DNA from 4 places in the Serratia fonticola genome. Region 3 is predicted to be linked to each of the others. Evidence: predicted binding sites of a transcription regulator. Region 3 holds the regulator's gene; each other region holds the start of a gene.
The links. The regulator Fur, encoded in region 3, represses iron uptake genes when iron is present. The targets are predictions, from matches to a motif close to ATAATAATGAGAACNACTATCAA.

Region 1 (4,570 bases), 2.4 Mb from region 3:
CTGGCCACTTTGCCACCAAAACTCAACGCCAGCACCAGCCAAGGGGCGCGTAAAGATATCGTACAACTTGGCGGTGAAAACCTGGCAGAAGGCTTGAATGGGCAAACGCTGCTGTTATTCGCCAACGATGAAAGTGATGCACAGCGGCTGATGAGCAACAGTTTCCTGGCTCATCTGCCAGCGGTGGAGAATAAGCGGGTTTACCCATTGGGGAACGACACCTTCCGCCTGGATTATTACAGCGCCAGCAACTTGCTGACGCGTCTGGAAAAGCTGTTTATTTCTCCGTAGTCGCAGCGGCGGGTTGGAGTTTATCGCTCTGCCCGCCCATGCTCACGTTGCGCAGGCCACGCATGGTAAACGCCAGCACCACGGCCAGCAGCGCCGCACCAAAACCGAAGCTGGTAGAGCTCATCGCTGGCAGCATAAATGCCCCCATCGCGCCGAGCAGCAAAGCACCAAGCGCATCCCCCACTACGTTCTGCGCGGTCCACAGGCCGTTAATCCGGCCCAGAAACGCGTCCGGCGTCAGGTTCTGTATCAGGCCATATTGCAGCAACGAGTTCAGCGCGCTGAGGTAGCCAAACACCACCAGGCATAACAGCGCCATGCCGTACCAAGGCATCAGGCCAAACAACCCCACGGCCACGAAAGCCGCTATCGCCGTGATCAACATCATCCAGCCAGGCCGTGCCACCTGAGCTACCCGGCCACTGGTAAATGCACCAATCGCCGCCCCTAATGGCACCGCCGCATACATGATCCCCAAACTCTGAGTGGTGACCTGCCACATGCCCGAGATAGCCGGATATAACACGCGCACCGCGCTGGCCATGGTCATCAACGCACCAATCAGCGCTACCATGCCAATCACCTTGTTCTGGAACAGGAAGGTGAAGCCGCCGATCAGTGCCCGCAGCGGGTGTTCACGGGGCTGCGGCGGAGGTGGTAACTGAGGCAATTTTAATAGTGGGATCAAAGTGATCAACGTCCCCAAGGCCGCCAGCGCATAGTTCCAACTGATACCGGCCCCGGCGATCACTAGCCCACCGATAGCGGGAGACAGGATCGACCCAAAGCGCACGGTCAGCATGCTGATGGCCCCGGCCTGCACGATATTCTCACGGCCAACGATGGCCGGTGTCGCCGCCAGCAACGCCGTCACGCCTACCGCACCAAAAAATCCGTCCCACACCGCGAGAAGATAAATGGCTGTCAATGAAGGTGCAGGCAGCGCAGCATTGAGGCACAGCCCCAGAAAACCCACACCGCAGGTTGAGCGCGCAAACAGGATCAGGCGACGGCGTTCATAGCGATCGGCCAGCACCCCGCCCATCAGCAAACCGGCAAACATTCCGCTACCCGCCAGGGTCACCGACAACCCGACCAACAGGGTTGAGCCGGTTAACGCCTGGATCTGCACCGGAATGGCGATCGCCATCAGGCCCAATGCCAGGATCGAAATAAAACGGGCGCAGAATACGGCACGAAAAGCGGGGTTGGTCCTAAGCAGGCTAAAATCGAGCAAAATAGAGGGTTTATTCATTTTGTTATCACCACAACTTATATCCTTGATCTTCCACAAACAACGACACGATATTCGAGAGGCTCAGCGCTAGTGCTGGTTAGGCTGCCATGCTACCATAGATAAATACAATCAATAATGATAATAGATATCATTGATATTCAGTTAACAATGGGCTGTCATGTTCCGGCTTACACCTAATTGCTCTTCTCCGCTTCCTGACCGCAGAGGCATTCTGTTTCTGGGGTTATCCCGCTCCTTCTGGCAGCGCCTGTTTGGCCTGCTGTGCGCCTTTGCCGTGCTGCTGCTGGTGATGATGCTCAGCCTATCGCTGGGGGCTAAATCCATTCCTTTCAGTAACGTCGTCGCCGCGCTGAGCGGCCAATGCAGCGGCGCAGACTGCGTCATCATTACCGAAGCACGCCTGCCACGCACCCTGATCGGCGTATTAGCTGGCATCGCGCTCGGGCTGGCTGGCGCGCTGATGCAAACCCTCACCCGCAACCCGCTGGCAGACCCTGGTATCTTGGGGGTTAACTCCGGGGCAGGTTTCGCCGTGGTGTTGGGCATTACCTTCTTTGATGCGACCAACGTCAGCCAATATCTGTGGTTCGCCTTTGCCGGTGCGCTGTTTGCCTCGTTGTTGGTGGCGCTGGTAGGCGCAATGGGCGGCAGCCGCGTTAATCCTGTACGCCTGACGCTAGCCGGAGTGGCGCTGGCCGCCGTGCTGGAAGGGATGACCACCGGCATCGCTCTGCTCAATCCTTTGGTGTTCGATCAGCTGCGTTTTTGGCAGGCTGGTACACTGGACATTCAGAATATGGCGGTAGTGCGCAGCGTCGCATTGCCAATCCTGCTGGGCACGTTGATCACCCTGTGGCTTAGCAAGGCGTTGAACAGCTTGAGCATGGGGAGTGAGCTTGCAGCGGCACTCGGCATCGGGATTATCCGCACTCAACTGCTTGGCCTGTTGGCTATTACGCTACTGTGTGGCGGAGCTACCGCCGCCGTTGGTCCTATTGCCTTTGTCGGGCTGATGATGCCCCACATTGCCCGGCGGCTGGCGGGGTCAGAACTCAACTGGATGCTGCCCTGGACGCTGGTTTTAACGCCAATCCTGCTACTGAGCGCTGATTTACTGGGGCGCTTTCTGGTCGCGGGGGAACTGCGGGTCTCCATCGTACTTTCCCTGATCGGCGCGCCGATGTTGATTATGTTGGTGCGCCAGCGCCGTATGTTCCGGCGGGGAGGATAAGATGAGCCTGTTGGTTTCCCGCCAGATCCTCGCCAAAAAGCCGTTTCGGCTGGCGCGTCCTTTGGTAACTGCCCTGCTGTTGTTATTCGCCTGCCTTGCGCTGGCGGTTTATGCCCTCGGTTCTGGTACCTTGCAGCTCAGCGCTGCGCAGGTGATCGACGCGTTACGCGGCGAAGGCCCGGCCAATCTTGCGGTGATCGTCACCCAGTGGCGTTTGCCACGTGTGGCCATGGCTTTACTGTTGGGGGCAGCGCTCGGCCTCAGCGGTGCGATTTTCCAGTCACTATTGCGTAACCCGCTCGGCAGCCCTGACGTGATTGGTTTCAATACGGGAGCCTATAGCGGCGTGCTGGTCGCTATCGTGCTGTTTAACAGCAGCGTTATCGGCATTACCTCTGGGGCGTTGGCCGGTGGCCTGCTTACCGCCGGGGTGGTTTATCTGTTGGCCTGGAGCAACGGGGTAGAAACCTTCCGCCTGATTATTGTCGGGATTGCCGTTCGTGCCCTGCTGTTGGCCGCCAATACCTGGATGATCATCAGCGCCTCATTGGAAGCGTCCATGACCGCCGGGCTGTGGAACGCCGGTTCTCTCAACGGCATCACCTGGGCGAAAAGCCTGCCGGTGCTGGCGGTGCTGCTGCTGGCGTTACTGGTATTGCTGACGTTGACAAGGCGCATGCGGTTGCTGGAAATGGGGGATGACACCGCCTGCGCACTCGGTGTTGGGGTTGAACGCTCCCGGCTGTTGTTGTTGTTGGTCGGCGTGATACTAACCGCTGCCGCCACCGCCGTAGCCGGGCCGATTTCCTTTATTGCTCTGGTCGCCCCGCAAATTGCCCGCCGCCTGTGCGCCAACCAGCATGTCTTGCTGCTCACCGCGCTGACCGGTGCCTTATTATTGCTGGCGGCCGATGTGGCAGCGCAGCGCCTGTTTATGCCTTATCAGTTGCCGGTCGGCGTGTTGACCGTCAGCATCGGTGGCATCTATCTGATTTGGTTACTTATCCGTGAGTCACGAAAAAAATGAATGCTGAAACCCCGTTAACCGCACCATTGCGTGCCGAAAACCTGACGCTGAGCTACGACAAGAAAATCGTCGCACGCGATCTTTCAGTGTCTATTCCTCACGGCGAACTGACGGTCATTATCGGGCCAAACGCCTGTGGTAAGTCCACGCTGCTGCGCACCCTCAGCCGCCTGATGCAACCGCAGGCGGGTTCAGTGTGGCTGAACGGCCGACAAATCCGCGAATATCCCACCAAGGAAGTCGCACGCCAACTGGGCCTGTTACCGCAAAGTTCGATTGCCCCAGGCGATATCACGGTGTTCGATCTGGTTGCCCGTGGCCGCTACCCTCATCAGAGCCTGTTCAGCCGCTGGAGCGACGAAGATCAGCAGGCAGTGGAACAGGCCATGCGCTCAACCGGCGTGGCGCAGTTGGCCGATCAACCCGTCGATACCCTTTCCGGTGGCCAACGCCAGCGGGTGTGGATCGCCATGGTGTTAGCCCAGCAAACGCCGCTGCTTCTGCTGGATGAACCGACCACCTGGCTGGACATCACTCACCAAATCGATCTGCTGGAGCTGCTGCGCCAGTTGAACCGGGTGAATCATTACACGCTGGTAGTGGTGCTGCACGATCTCAACCATGCCTGCCGCTATGCCACCCATCTGATCGCCATGCGCGACGGCAAAGTGGTGGCCGAGGGCGCGCCAAAAGACATTGTTACGCCGGAATTGATCGAGGAAGTTTACGGGCTGAAGTGCGTGATCATCGACGATCCGGTCTC
Region 2 (4,570 bases), 2.6 Mb from region 3:
ATGCGGCCAGTTGTGCCCTCCGCCAGACGGGTATTGTTGGTTTTCTCATAGTTAAAATTCAGCCGGGATTGGCCCCAATCCCAGATGCCATTATGGGTAATGCCGTAACTCTGGCGATACAGGCGGTTAGTTTCCTGGCCGTACAGCGAAGCCACCAGACCGCCAGGGCTGAGATTGCCATTGCTGTACTGCGTATCGCCCGCGTAGATATTGCCTTGGCGGCTGTAGGCATAGTCAAAGTCGAGGATCTGCTGCGGGTCTATTTTCCAGGAGAGTGACGCATTGATATCTTTGTTTCTGACGCCTTCACGCCCTGCGGCATAGGAACCATTCTGCTGGGTGTTGATGTCATAGGCATCGGCATCGGTTTTATTGAGGTTACCGAACAGGCGCATGGTCAGCACATCACTGACCAGCGGGCCGCTTAAACTGAAGTTGGCGCGGTTGGTCGCCCCTTCCTTGCTGTTTTCGGGCTGGTTGGTAAACAGCGAAAGCGTGCCATGCCAATCTTTGGTTGGGCGTTTGGTAATGATATTAACTACCCCGCCTGCTGCCCCCGAGCCATAGCGGGCTGCAGCCGGGCCACGTAACACCTCAATACGTTCAACCATTTCTGCGGGCACCCAGTTGGTATCGCCACGGGTATCCCTTTCGCCACGCCAGCTATAACGCACTGAATCACGTGAGGTTGCCGGGACACCGTCGATCAGGATCAAGGTGTTTTCCGGCCCCATTCCTCGTATATCAATCTGCCGATTATTACCTCGGCTACCGCTGGCGCTGTTGCCGGTGAGGTTTACGCCGGGCATTCTGCGGATGATGTCGGAGAGGTCGTTAACCGGTGGCGTTTTGCGTATATCCTCGGCGGTGATAATCGAAACCCCGGGCTGTTGTTTCAGTTCCTCCGCCGCGGTGGCACGCACCACCATGGTCTCGCTGTCCTCTGTTGGCACCTCCTCTGCCGCCATCCCACCGCTACTGAAAAGCCCCGCCAGCAGGATCACACCAGGTCGCAGTCTGTTTTTTTTCGGTATAAACATCGAAATAATCCCTTTTATTTAAAGTAGATAATAATATTTGTAACTATTTTTGTAATTGAGAATTGTAATGATAACCATTTCTATTTAAACGCAGGAAAGCGTAAATTCACAATTTCTCCATATTCCTGGGAAAAGTGTGATCAATAGGGGGTATCAGTAATTATTATTTAAATACAGAAGGTTATAGTTGTAAGACCGCACTATGTAAGCCAGATTGGTTCGACCATAGGGACGCGACATGATAACCAATAGGTTAAGTCAGCTGAGGTTGTCAGAAGTATCGTTGGTATTCGGGGGGGGGCAAACTTCGCGGGTGGTAACTAGGTAGTAACACCCTCTTCTTCGAGTCAGGCAACCCGAAGAAGAGGAAATGGCTGGGTATCAGATTACTTGGCCACGCCTTCCATTCCCACCAGCCCCACTTTCAGGTAGCCGGATTTGCGTAGCGTATCCATCACGCTCATCAGCGTTTCATAATCTACGGTCTTGTCCGCCTGGAAGAAGATGGTGGTTTCTTTATTAGACTGCGTGCGTTGATCCAGCACCGACGTCAGCTGTTCCGCCGTCACCGGTTCATCACCGACATACAGCTGCTTGTCTGCCTTCACCGACAGGAACACCGGTTTTTCCGGACGCGGCTGCGGTTTAGCGGAAGAAGCGGGCAGATCAACACGAATATCTACCGTTGCCAGCGGCGCAGCCACCATAAAGATGATCAACAGCACCAGCATGACGTCGATAAACGGCGTCACGTTGATTTCATGCAGTTCGCCGCTGTCGTCCAGATCTTCATTTAAGCGCATCGCCATAACTCACCCCACCCGCAGTTGGTGCGCATGCTGCGAACGTTTGGCATCGGCCGAGGCCGCCAGATCCAGATCGCGGCCCAACAGCAGCAGCACCTGTGCCGCCACATCGCCCACCTGAGCACGGTGGCCGCCGATGACACGAGCAAAGATGTTGTAGATCACTACCGCCGGGATGGCCGCAACCAAACCGAGCGCGGTGGCCAGCAAGGCTTCCGCAATCCCCGGGGCAACGACCGCCAGGTTAGTGGTTTGCGAATGGGCAATGCCGATAAAGCTGTTCATGATGCCCCATACGGTGCCGAACAGGCCGACAAACGGTGAAATGGCGCCAATGGTAGCCAGGAAGCCATTGCCGCGCCCCAGTTGACGCCCATAGGCCGCTACGCGGCGTTCCAGACGGAAACCGGTACGCTCTTTAATGCCGTAGTTGTCGTTAGAGGCCGCCGACAGCTCCAGTTCGTTCTGCGCGTCTTGCAGCAGCACCGCACTGATGCTCTCTTGCGAGAAGCTTTGCGCCAATTCGGAGGCATCGTCCAGCGAACGCACGTCAGCCAGCGCCAACTGCTCACGGCGCAGACGGCGCTTGGAACGAAACAGCTCACTGCCTTTGGCAAACAGAATGGTCCAGGTGACGATAGACGCCAGCACCAGGCCAATCATCACGATTTTCACCACGATATCGGCGTGCTGATACATGCCCCAGACGGAAAGGTCCATACCACGCGTTTCTGGCGGTTGGATGGTCGGTTCAGGATTAACCGGAGTGATATTTTCCGGAGTACCCGCCACTGGGGTTACCGCTGTTGGTGTGGCCGGTGTCGTTGCCGCGGCAACGCTTTCAGCGACTGCTGGTGCAGTGGCCGGTGCCGCCTGAGCGTTGCCCGCCAACCCCACCACCAATACCAGTGAGGCGATCACACTGCGCCCCAATGCGCCCCATTGCCCACGGCCTGCGCCCTGAGCACTTTGATTTGTCATTTTGCCAGCCGTTTTCACGCTGTGCCTCCACCCATTTCAACATTTAAGGAAGAATTCAGCGTGCGATCATATCAAACCAATCAGGGATTGATAGTAGTTATCATTATTATTTGAAGAATTACGCATCGAGGAGCAAAAAATGATACAACCCCAGTCACTGTCAGGGTTTGCGCGTCGTTTGGCATAACATTGCCTACCCATAACGCTAACAAAATCATCACTCAAACTGCTGATTTATACCCCAACTGGCCACAAACGGAGTGAATATCTCACGCCATCACTGCGGGAAAACGTCTGCGGGCGCAGCATGCAGCGCCCCTACGTAAGGCCCGGTTGATGAAGAGTGGCTAGAATAAAATCACACAGTAAGGCGCGAGGTTTTACCGCGTTTTTACTTGGCCATACCCACGGTCACCTGTACTTTTTCCGAGTTTTACGGCCTTTGCCACATTTTCTATGCTCTGTTTAATGTCCGCTTAAGCTAATAGCGGTACACTATATAGTGCTCTAGGGCCTCACCACCGTGTGTGGCCTATTTTTACCGGTGAGCACGGCTATAACAGCACGGTAGCCTATAGAAAGTCAGCCCAGGCACCCCAGGATAAAGAATGGATGTATTAAGAGAGATTGTTCACGCACTGTGGACGCAAGACTTTACTGCACTTGCCGATCCCAGCGTGATTTGGGTGGTTTATGCCGTCCTTTTTACCACCTTGTTTTTGGAAAACGGTTTGTTGCCCGCTTCCTTCCTGCCCGGAGATAGCTTACTGCTGTTGGCCGGTGCCTTGATCGCCAAAGGCGTGATGAACTTTATCCCCACGCTGATTATTCTGACGGTCGCCGCCAGCCTTGGCTGTTGGCTCAGCTATCTGCAAGGGCGATGGCTTGGCCATACCTCGGTGGTGAAAGGCTGGTTGCTACAGCTACCGGCGCAATACCACCAGCGCGCGCACATGCTGTTTAACCGCCACGGCCTGGTCGCTTTACTGATTGGCCGTTTCCTGGCATTTGTACGCACCCTGTTGCCTACCATGGCCGGTATCTCGGGCCTCAATAGCGCCCGTTTTCAAATCTTTAACTGGCTCAGCGGCTTGCTGTGGGTAGGCTCGGTAGTCACGCTGGGCTATGCCTTTAGCCAAATCCCGCTGGTGAAACGCCACGAAGATCAGGTGATGGCCGGGCTGATGATCCTGCCGATGGTGCTGTTGGTCGTTGGACTGCTGGGCGTGATGCTGGTCGTTTGGCGTAAAAAACGCGCATCCTGAGTCAGGTGGCGGTTTTACCCACCGCCACAGTAACCCATATCGTGATGCCTCTTATCCCTGTTTAAAAAGTTGGTCGCAGATAAAATCCACAAATACTCGAATCTTTGGTGATAGATGCCGACTGGAGGGCCAGAGCGCCCAAAAGCCCCCCTGATCCTTGGTGTAAGTATCTAACAACGTTTCAAGATCGCCCACGGCCAACGCCTCCTTGACTAAAAAATCAGGCATGTAAGCAATGCCATGCCCGTCAATGGTTGCCATCAGCATTGCCTCCATGTTATTCAACGTCAGGGATGAGTTTAGGCGCAACTGGGTTATTTCCGGATCTGCCGTTAATGTCCAGTCCATGATTTTACCTCTCGTGACAAAACGGTAACGAAGGCAATCATGCAACTCCAGATCGAGCAACTTCTCAGGTCGTCCTTTACGTTTCAGATAACCAGGGGCGGCACAAAGAACAAAACGGAAAGGCCCAAGC
Region 3 (4,570 bases):
TTGCCCGGCACGTGGGTCATTAGCCATCGACTACTCCCTAAAATGCCAGTACTGTGGCCGGGCAATGAGTCGCTTACGGCCACCGTGACGGGCTGTTCGCTAAATTAGACGGTGCCGCAAACTTTCTCGATCAGTTCCGCTGGGAACTGCATGGCCAGCATGATGTGTTCGATCATGCTGCGTTTACGACCAGTGTTGGTATTGGTGATCACCCAGTAAGGCGTACCTGGCACATGCTTGGGCTTGGTATGCGTTCCGTTGGCCAACAGCGTTTGCTGATCGCCAGCAAAATAGGTACGGGTACGGCCATGCAACGAATCCGTTGCCGCAGCAAAGCCCGCCGCATCGAGGGTGTACAAGGTGGAAAGTACCAGCATAAAACGATTTACAGCTTTGTTCTGTTCGGCATATTCGTCCGACAGCAGCAGCTCACGCACCGCACGTACGCGATCGCGCGGACGCTGTGCGGCAACAGCAACCGCTGACGGCTCTGCCTGGCCACTGGCAAGCACAGGGGCCGTGCGCACAGGCTGGCCTGCGGTAAACTTCAACATACGCCGTAAAATATCAGACGCACTTTCACCGATATGTTGCGTGTGGCTGGCAATATAGCGGTAAAGTTCTTCGTCGACTTCAATAGTTTTCATCTTTATCCAGTACGTTTTTTCTACTTATGAACCTGAAGCCAATTGGTGCATTCAAGCCATGGGATTATAAGGTTAAAAGCGCGGGTGCGAACACTACAATGTTCTCCCAAACGGCAAAAGCAGACTTTAGCCAACCGCCTTGGCCGCCAACCCCTCACCATACCATGAAATATCGGCAAAATTCTGCGAACAAACCAATATCTCTGCAATCATGATAACCTAACTCATTATCTCAACATCATGAACTTCACCATGAAATTACATTATCAATTACTGGCCGCAGAGGCTGCTACGCCAGCGAGCCTACCGATCGTGCTGATCCACGGTCTGTTCGGTAATCTGGATAATCTGGGCGTGCTGGCGCGCGACCTGAACCAGCAGCATACGGTGATCAAGGTCGATCTGCGCAATCACGGGCTGTCACCGCGCGCGGCGGAGATGACCTACCCGGCGATGGCGCAGGATCTGTTGACGCTGTTAGACGACTTGCAAATCGAGCGAGCCATCGTGATCGGCCACTCAATGGGCGGCAAGGCGGCGATGGCATTGACCGCGCTAGCCCCGGAGCGGATTGAACGGCTGGTGGCGATCGATATCGCCCCGGTGGATTACGACACTCGCCGCCATGACCAGATCTTTACCGCACTGCAAGCCGTCACCGATGCGGGCATCACCCAGCGTCAACAGGCTGCGCAGCTCATGCGGGCCACGCTGGATGAAGAAGGCGTGATCCAGTTTCTGTTGAAATCTTTCCATGCTGGCAGTTGGCGGTTCAACCTGCCGGTGTTGATCGAGCAATATGAGAACATTATCGGCTGGCAAGAGGTTCCACCCTGGCCGCACCCGACGCTGTTTATCCGTGGTGGCCTCTCGCCTTACGTGCAGGATAGCTACCGCGATGACATCGCCCGCCAGTTCCCGCAGGCACGCGCCTATGTGGTTGCAGGCTCCGGTCACTGGGTCCATGCGGAGAAACCGGACGCCGTATTACGGGCAATCCACCGCTTTATTGACCAGCCCTGAGCTCAAGTGGCGAAAAAACGCGCTAGAGAGAATAGCTTAGCGCGTTTGTAGCTAAGTTAGGCATTGTCGTCGCTCCATCTGCTGGGGTAATATGGCGCGCTATAATTTTGCCACCCTGTCCAGGTGTGAAGCTGCGCTTGGCTGGGGGTGAATTTGGGTTAGGGTTTATTGGCCCGAATTGTGTAAATCGAACCGTCTGGAAGCGTAAACCGCTTTTTGATGCAAACTCCCTTGCAGTAGCGCAACAATGGCAAAAGAACAAACGGATCGCACGACGCTGGATCTGTTCGCAGATGAACGCCGTCCAGGGCGCCCGAAAACCAACCCGCTTTCCCGTGATGAACAGCTTAGAATTAATAAGCGCAATCAGCTACGACGGGACAAAGTGCGTGGATTACGGCGTGTGGAGCTGAAAATCAACGCAGACGCGGTAGATGCTCTCAACAAACTGGCCGACCAGCGCAATATCAGCCGCAGCGAATTGATCGAACAAATGCTGTTGGCTCAACTGGCAGAAGAACAGCCAGAACACTGATCTCTGCTGTCGCATAGGCGGCACGGCGTTAAGGATGACGCCAGATCGGTTCCACCTCCGCAGAGGCATCGCATAAACGCGATAAAACCTCAGGGCAAATTTCTGGCATGATACGCATTTACGGCTGAGCAAGCCTGCCCTTGGCAGCGCCTCAGGCCGCGTTTACGCAACACATTCATTTGAATTAAAAGGTTATCTTTACTATGGCTCATGTAGGCATTTTCTTTGGCAGCGACACTGGCAATACCGAAAACATTGCCAAGATGATCCAAAAGACGCTTCAGCAAAAATTCGGCAACGACGTGGCAGAAATCCACGACATCGCCAAAAGCAGCAAAGAAGATCTGGCAGCGTTTGATATCCTGCTGCTCGGTATCCCAACCTGGTACTATGGCGAAGCCCAGTGCGACTGGGATGATTTCTTCCCGACGCTGGAAGACATCGACTTTAACGGCAAGCTGGTGGCGCTGTTTGGCTGTGGCGATCAGGAAGACTACGCGGAATATTTCTGCGATGCGATGGGCACCATCCGCGACATCATTGAACCACGCGGTGCGGCCATCGTCGGCCACTGGCCAACCAAAGGCTACCATTTTGAAGCCTCCAAGGGTCTGGCAGACGATGACCACTTTGTCGGGCTGGCCATTGACGAAGATCGTCAACCTGAGCTGACCAACGAACGTGTAGACGCCTGGGTCAAGCAAATCACTGAAGAGCTGAGCCTGGCCGAGATCGTCGGCTAAGCCTCTGCCCCGGCGGATAGGTAACACATAGTAAGGGCGCCGTAGAGCGCGCCCTTCTGTTATCGGCATCACGGATTAGAGCAATAGAAGCTACAAGTTTGTAACTTCCTACCTCGCCACGGTAGACTGAGATATCGGTTTATCCCATCCATCAAAGCTTTGCATGATTACCCTGTAAACGTGCAAAGATATGTTTGTTAACAACCGGCGGTTTCTATTTGCAGCAACCGGTTCTATAATGAGACGCAATTAACGCTTTGTGCCAACCGATGCCATAGGCGAGAACGCCTCAACTTGATTAGCATAGTAACAGGACTGAATCCGCATGACTGATAACAACTCCGCATTGAAGAAGGCTGGCTTAAAAGTCACTCTTCCGCGACTCAAAATCCTGGAAGTCTTGCAGGATCCGGCATGCCATCACGTCAGTGCGGAAGATCTGTACAAAAAACTGATAGATATGGGTGAAGAAATTGGTCTGGCCACGGTATACCGCGTGCTGAACCAGTTTGACGACGCAGGTATTGTGACCCGCCACAATTTTGAAGGTGGCAAGTCGGTTTTCGAACTGACTCAGCAACACCACCACGATCACCTGATTTGCCTGGACTGCGGCAAAGTGATCGAGTTCAGCGACGAATCCATCGAAGTGCGTCAGCGCGATATCGCCAAGCAACACGGTATCAAGCTCACCAACCACAGCCTGTACCTGTACGGCCACTGTGAAACCGGTGATTGCCGCGAGAACGAAACGCTGCACAACAAGAACTGATTCTGGCCAGCCAGAACGCGAAAACCGCCTAAATGGCGGTTTTTTTATGCCCGGATGATAGGCAAAAAAATCCCCGGACAGGCCGGGGAAAAATATCCACTCAATTATCACAATTGCAGTTTGCTCTCACCTCGCACTATCTCCGCCCCTCTACCGACACGTAGGTGGGCGGAGTTCTCACTTACGCTTTCACTGGCTCGGCACGGCTGAAGCGTTTGCCATCCGGGCTGATTGCACGGATTTGCACGTCACCCGCTACGGATGGGCGTGCTTTATCGTCATAACGCTGCCACTGTTTGCCGCCGTCGGTGGAATATTCAATTCCCAGGCCCGGCAGAGCGATATTCGCCTCCAACTTGCCACCGATGATGCGTGCACCTGGGACCGGCAGGCGATAGCTCACACCCGCTTTATCCATCTTGGCCAGCTCACGTTGGCCAATCAGGTTGGCAAAGCGCAGCCAGTCCTGATCCAGAGTTTTGGTATCGACCTGATGGGTTTCGCCACCTTTGTACTCACGGCCAGCTTTGTAATCCTGCTCCCAGCTGGCGCGGTGCCATGCACGTTCTGCCAGCGACACAGCACGTGGGTAAATCATGTATTCCATCTGCTGGTCGGTACGCACCACTTCGCTCCACAGTTGGGCGGAAAGACCATATGCGCCCGGCCATGGTTTGTCGCTCTTGGCGGTGAAGTGGTTACCGTCACGGTCAACCGAGGTTTCGGCGTTCTGCGGCAGGTTGTTCGGCGCAAAGCTGAAGATCTTCTGCTCGTCGCTGAAACGGGTGCCCCAGTAGTAACCGTGCTCGTCCGGGCTGACTTCATACGGGAAGTCCATGTAGACGTAGTC
Region 4 (4,570 bases), 2.5 Mb from region 3:
TGATGGCGGCGGGCAAATTTCAGTTCACGGCTGATTTGCGCGGCGATATCGGCCAGCGTTGCCTGCGGCGCGACGTGCATTTCCACCGGCAGTACGTTAATCACCGGCCCAGTGGCACAAAGCGCAGCCGAACCCATGCGGCGCATAAAAATAAACCCGGCGCTGTAGTGGGTTTGCCCTGTCAGACGAGCCACCCACACGGCCACCAGCGCCATCACCATATCGGCTGCGCTGAGCTGCTGTTGTTGGCCCAGGCTGACCAGTGGCGCAAGATCCTGCGCGGCACAGAACTGCGCCAAGCGGTGAATACGCGTCGAGGGTGCTTGCCCGGCTAACGGTTGTGGGCAGAGGGTGGCTGGCGTGGGCAACTGCCGTGCCTTGTTCAACCAAAAATCGGCATCACGCTGATAACCTGGAGATTGCTGGTATTGCTGATATTCCGCCACCACATCGCTAAAAGGCGTGAACGGCGTCGGTTCCGGCTGCTCGTGCTGATATAGGCGGGTATAAATATTGGCGATACGGCGAGCGATGGCGGTAAAGCTGAAACCATCGACCACCAGATGATGGTAACGCTGATACCAGAACCAGCGATCGTCGGGCAAACGCATCAGGATATGGCGATACAGCGGTTTGCCGCTGCTCACTCGCAATTCGGCACCAAGGTCGATCTGCATCAGTGCGTGGGCCGCCGCCTCTGCATCCGCCGAGTCGCTTAAATCAATCCATTCCGGCGCAGCCAACGGCATCGTGGCGTCGTAATACTGCATCGGCACACCGTCACGCTCAACGAAACGCAGCCTTAAGGTATCCACTTCAGCCAGGCCCAGTGAGATCGCCTGTAGCAGGTGGTCTTTATCCAGCGGGCCGTTCAGTTCGATATAATGGGCGACCGCATAGGCATTGCCGTACGGTGAAATTTGATCGGCAACCCAAATACCGGGCTGCGCGGCCACCAATGGCAATTCAACGGTCACCTGTTGCCCGGTGGGTAAAATAGAGGTTTCTGACACGACGTTCGCTCCTGTTGTCGGTTCTTGCTGCTGCGTCTCCATCACGCCTTACGCAGTGATGCGGGCCGCATATCCTGCCAATTCTGTTCTAGCCAGTGCACACAGTGCTCCCGGGAAGCCGGGCCAAAAACGCTGATCCAACCGGCTGGGATGGTGCTGAAATCCGGCCACAGGCTGTAAAGCAGTTCTTCATTACGCAGGACGTAGCAAATTTGCTGCTCGTCATCGAACGGGTTTAAGGTTTCCATTACTTGCTCCTTAAGCATGAAAAGGGTTGGCGGATGGCTTCAATTCGGCACGGCAGTTGGCCAGCTCCGACCAATGCGCCTGCAGACCATCGAGTAAACCACCACGCCAGCACAACGCATCGTGCCCGCCCTCCACCAGCCGATATTGCACCTGATGCCCGGTTTCACTTAACAGGGCCGCCATACGGTCATTCACCCGGTGGACCAGCTTTTCATGCGCCCCGGCCTCTAAAAACACCTTCAGCTTGCCGCACGCACCCAACTGCCCGTCTTCTACTTGGCGGATCAACCAGCAGGCATCCTCGGGCACGGTGGGCAATTGCAACATATCGCGGCGGGGCCACCAGAACGAGCCGGACTGGCTGATGGTGGCACCAAAATATTCCGGCCAGCGCAGGCCAGCATAGAGCGACCCCAAGCCACCAAAGCTTTGCCCAGCTACCACGGTGTTGGCAGCCTCACGGCTGTGCGGTGCCCAGTCGGCCAATTGCGGTAATAACTCTTCCTGTAGGGCCAACCAAAACTCATCGTTGCAGGTCAGTTCCCGTGCGCGGTGTTGCTGGTCGATCACGTCGATCAGCAGATAGACCGCCTCCGGCAGTTGGCCAGTACGCGTCAGTTGCATCAGCGGATCCCAGACCGGCATCTGATTGGCCCAGAATTGGCCGTCCAGCAAAATAGCCAATGGCCGCGCCGCCGGGTTACTTTCACCGGTGGAGTAGATCCAGACGTGGCGGGAGGTTCCCAGTCGCTGGCTATGCCAGGTATGCCGTTGCAGTTTGGCAGGAGGTGCAGGCGTACAGCGGCCGCTGGTCACGGCATAGTTGTCAAAGTCCCGCCAGGCTGGTTGTTGGGGAGCCTGTGGCATATGCAGGCCGGAAAGCGTGTGCCCCCCGACTCCAGGCCAGGCGCGGTAAGGATTAAGCAGATCGTGAGTTGCGCGGGCAAACACCTGATGCCACCAGTGGCGAATAGAAAGCATGTTGGCGTGGGAATTGTCCCCCTGCGGTTCGAAGGGACGATCCTCCATGCAGGGGATAAAACAGTAGCTGCCGCGCCAGTCGCCTTGCAGCTCGGTTTGCCAATACCAGACGTCCGAGCCAGCAAGCCGTTGCAGGCTCTGCGGGGGCGATGCTTGATGATGATCGGTAAGGCAATTGATATGGATCCAGACACGTTGATAAGCCGAGGTCAGTTCACCGCCCTGAGGGTCGCGCCACAAGAACGTCACCTTCCATCGCCCATTATCCTGCGGTTCCACCAAGGGGGTGCCACGCCGGGCGATATCCAGCCACCAACCGTGGCTCCCTGCATGCTTGCTCGCCAATAACGTACTGCTTGCTGGTTGTTGTTCAGTTTTCAAAACGCCCACTCATTGTGTTGTTGGCAAGGCACGCCGTGCGACTCACCGGTTCCCAAATGCCAAACGGCACAAGGAATACTATTGATAATTATTTGCATTTGCAATAGTGTATACAAGCTCGAAATAGAGCGGGCATTCTTCAACAGGGATGGATGCCGAATTATTGAGCGGGATCTTGCTGCCAGTCAGCCTGGCCTCTGGGTTTCGTTACTATTTTCGACTACACAATAAAACTACAACAAACCGTTCCGTTACCGGTTGTCACACAGCGCCGCATCAGGAAGGGTTGTTAGGTAGGAACCTCAAAATGAATCGGAAGTTATCTCGTTATTCTTTAGCCACACTCATCGGGTTAGGATTGGGCACGTCTGCATTTTCCGTTACGGTCAATGCCGAGCAAACGGCCCCCCCCTCAGACAGCGCCGCGCTGGCTGAGAAAAGCAAAAAAGAATCCGCCTCTGAAGATGTCATCGTCGTCACCGCCGCCAAACAAAACCTTCAAGCGCCCGGCGTTTCCACCATCACTGCCGAAGAAATCAAAAGACGCCCTCCCGCTCGTGATATCAATGAGCTGATCCGTACCATGCCGGGGGTCAACCTGACCGGTAACTCCACCAGCGGCCAGCGGGGCAACAACCGCCAGATCGATATCCGCGGTATGGGGCCAGAAAATACCCTGATCCTGATCGATGGCAAGCCAGCCAGCAGCCGTAACTCGGTACGCCAGGGCTGGCGCGGTGAGCGTGATACCCGTGGCGACACCGCCTGGGTGCCACCAGATATGATCGAACGTATCGAAGTGCTGCGTGGCCCAGCGGCTGCCCGCTATGGTAACGGTGCAGCAGGTGGCGTAGTCAATATCATCACCAAGAAAACCACCCAAGATCTTCATGGCTCGCTAAACGGTTATTTCAACGTACCGCAGCATAAGGATGAAGGCGCCACCAAGCGTACCGATTTCAGCCTTTCCGGCCCGTTGAGCGATCAGTTGAGCTTCCGTCTGTTCGGTGGCTACAGCAAAACGCAGGCCGACGCCTGGGATATCAACCAGGGGCATCAGTCCGAACGTACCGGCACCTATGCCAATACTCTGCCTGCCGGTCGTGAAGGAGTGATCGACAAAAATATCGATGCCTTGCTGAGCTGGGAATTCGCCCACCTGCAGACCTTGGATTTCCAGTACGCCTATGGCCGCCAGGGTAACCTGTACGCCGGGGATACCCAGAACACCAACACCAATGCGCTGGTACAGAGCAACTACGGTAAAGAAACCAACCGTATGTATCGTGAAACCTATGCGGTCAATTATCGTGGCGCATGGGATAGCGGCGTCAGCACCAACAACTATGTCCAGTTTGAGCGCACGCGCAATACCCGCTTAGCCGAAGGGCTGGCCGGGGGCACTGAAGGGATCTTCGCCAACGATAGCTACAATACTACCCGTTTGGATGATTTCACGGCGCACAGCGAAGTCAGTATCCCGTTCGATATGTGGGTACCACAAACCGCCACGCTGGGTACCGAGTGGAACCAACAGAAGATGAAAGATCCGTCTTCAACCACTCAGTCGATGACCGAAGGCGGCCTGATCCCTGGCATCGATGCCACCAACCGCAGCCCGTATTCTTCGGCCAAAATCTTCTCGCTGTTTGCCGAGAATAACGCCGAACTGACAGACTCCACCATGCTGACACCGGGCCTGCGCTTCGATCACCATTCCGAAGCCGGTGATAACTGGAGCCCGTCGCTTAACCTGTCACAGGAGTTAGGCGATCTGTTTACCCTGAAAATGGGTATCGCACGTGCTTACAAAGCACCGACCTTGTTCCAGAGCAACGGCAACTATGTGCTTTACAGCCGTGGACAAGGCTGTGCTGCCAGCGGCGGGGCCTGCTACCTGATCGGTAACGACGACCTGAAAGCGGAGAACAGCATCAACAAAGAGA

Region 1: fepD (Fe(3+)-siderophore ABC transporter permease) is a predicted target of Fur. The motif match lies at 1,664-1,686, and genes of this name have one in related genera.
Region 2: WN53_RS04040 (TonB-dependent siderophore receptor) is a predicted target of Fur. The motif match lies at 1,102-1,124, and genes of this name have one in related genera.
Region 4: fes (enterochelin esterase) is a predicted target of Fur. The motif match lies at 2,700-2,722, and genes of this name have one in related genera.

What each region holds. Positions count from the first base shown of each region.
Region 1 covers NZ_CP011254.1:5,953,004-5,957,573, forward strand. The annotation lists gene fepB (Fe2+-enterobactin ABC transporter substrate-binding protein) at 1-291, shown strand, start outside; gene entS (enterobactin transporter EntS) at 278-1,546, opposite strand; gene fepD (Fe(3+)-siderophore ABC transporter permease) at 1,707-2,780, shown strand; gene fepG (iron-enterobactin ABC transporter permease) at 2,782-3,807, shown strand; gene WN53_RS26495 (ATP-binding cassette domain-containing protein) at 3,804-4,570, shown strand, end outside.
Region 2 covers NZ_CP011254.1:938,569-943,138, forward strand. The annotation lists gene WN53_RS04040 (TonB-dependent siderophore receptor) at 1-1,040, opposite strand, end outside; gene exbD (TonB system transport protein ExbD) at 1,427-1,849, opposite strand; gene exbB (tol-pal system-associated acyl-CoA thioesterase) at 1,853-2,845, opposite strand; gene WN53_RS04055 (DedA family protein) at 3,436-4,092, shown strand; gene WN53_RS04060 (LysR family transcriptional regulator) at 4,144-4,570, opposite strand, start outside.
Region 3 covers NZ_CP011254.1:3,511,236-3,515,805, reverse strand. The annotation lists gene pgm (phosphoglucomutase (alpha-D-glucose-1,6-bisphosphate-dependent)) at 1-27, opposite strand, end outside; gene seqA (replication initiation negative regulator SeqA) at 105-647, opposite strand; gene ybfF (esterase) at 888-1,670, shown strand; gene ybfE (LexA regulated protein) at 1,918-2,205, shown strand; gene fldA (flavodoxin FldA) at 2,409-2,948, shown strand; gene fur (ferric iron uptake transcriptional regulator) at 3,274-3,720, shown strand; gene WN53_RS15615 (beta-N-acetylhexosaminidase) at 3,902-4,570, opposite strand, start outside.
Region 4 covers NZ_CP011254.1:5,962,798-5,967,367, forward strand. The annotation lists gene WN53_RS26510 (enterobactin synthase subunit F) at 1-1,013, opposite strand, end outside; gene WN53_RS26515 (MbtH family protein) at 1,055-1,261, opposite strand; gene fes (enterochelin esterase) at 1,272-2,624, opposite strand; gene WN53_RS26525 (TonB-dependent siderophore receptor) at 2,932-4,570, shown strand, end outside.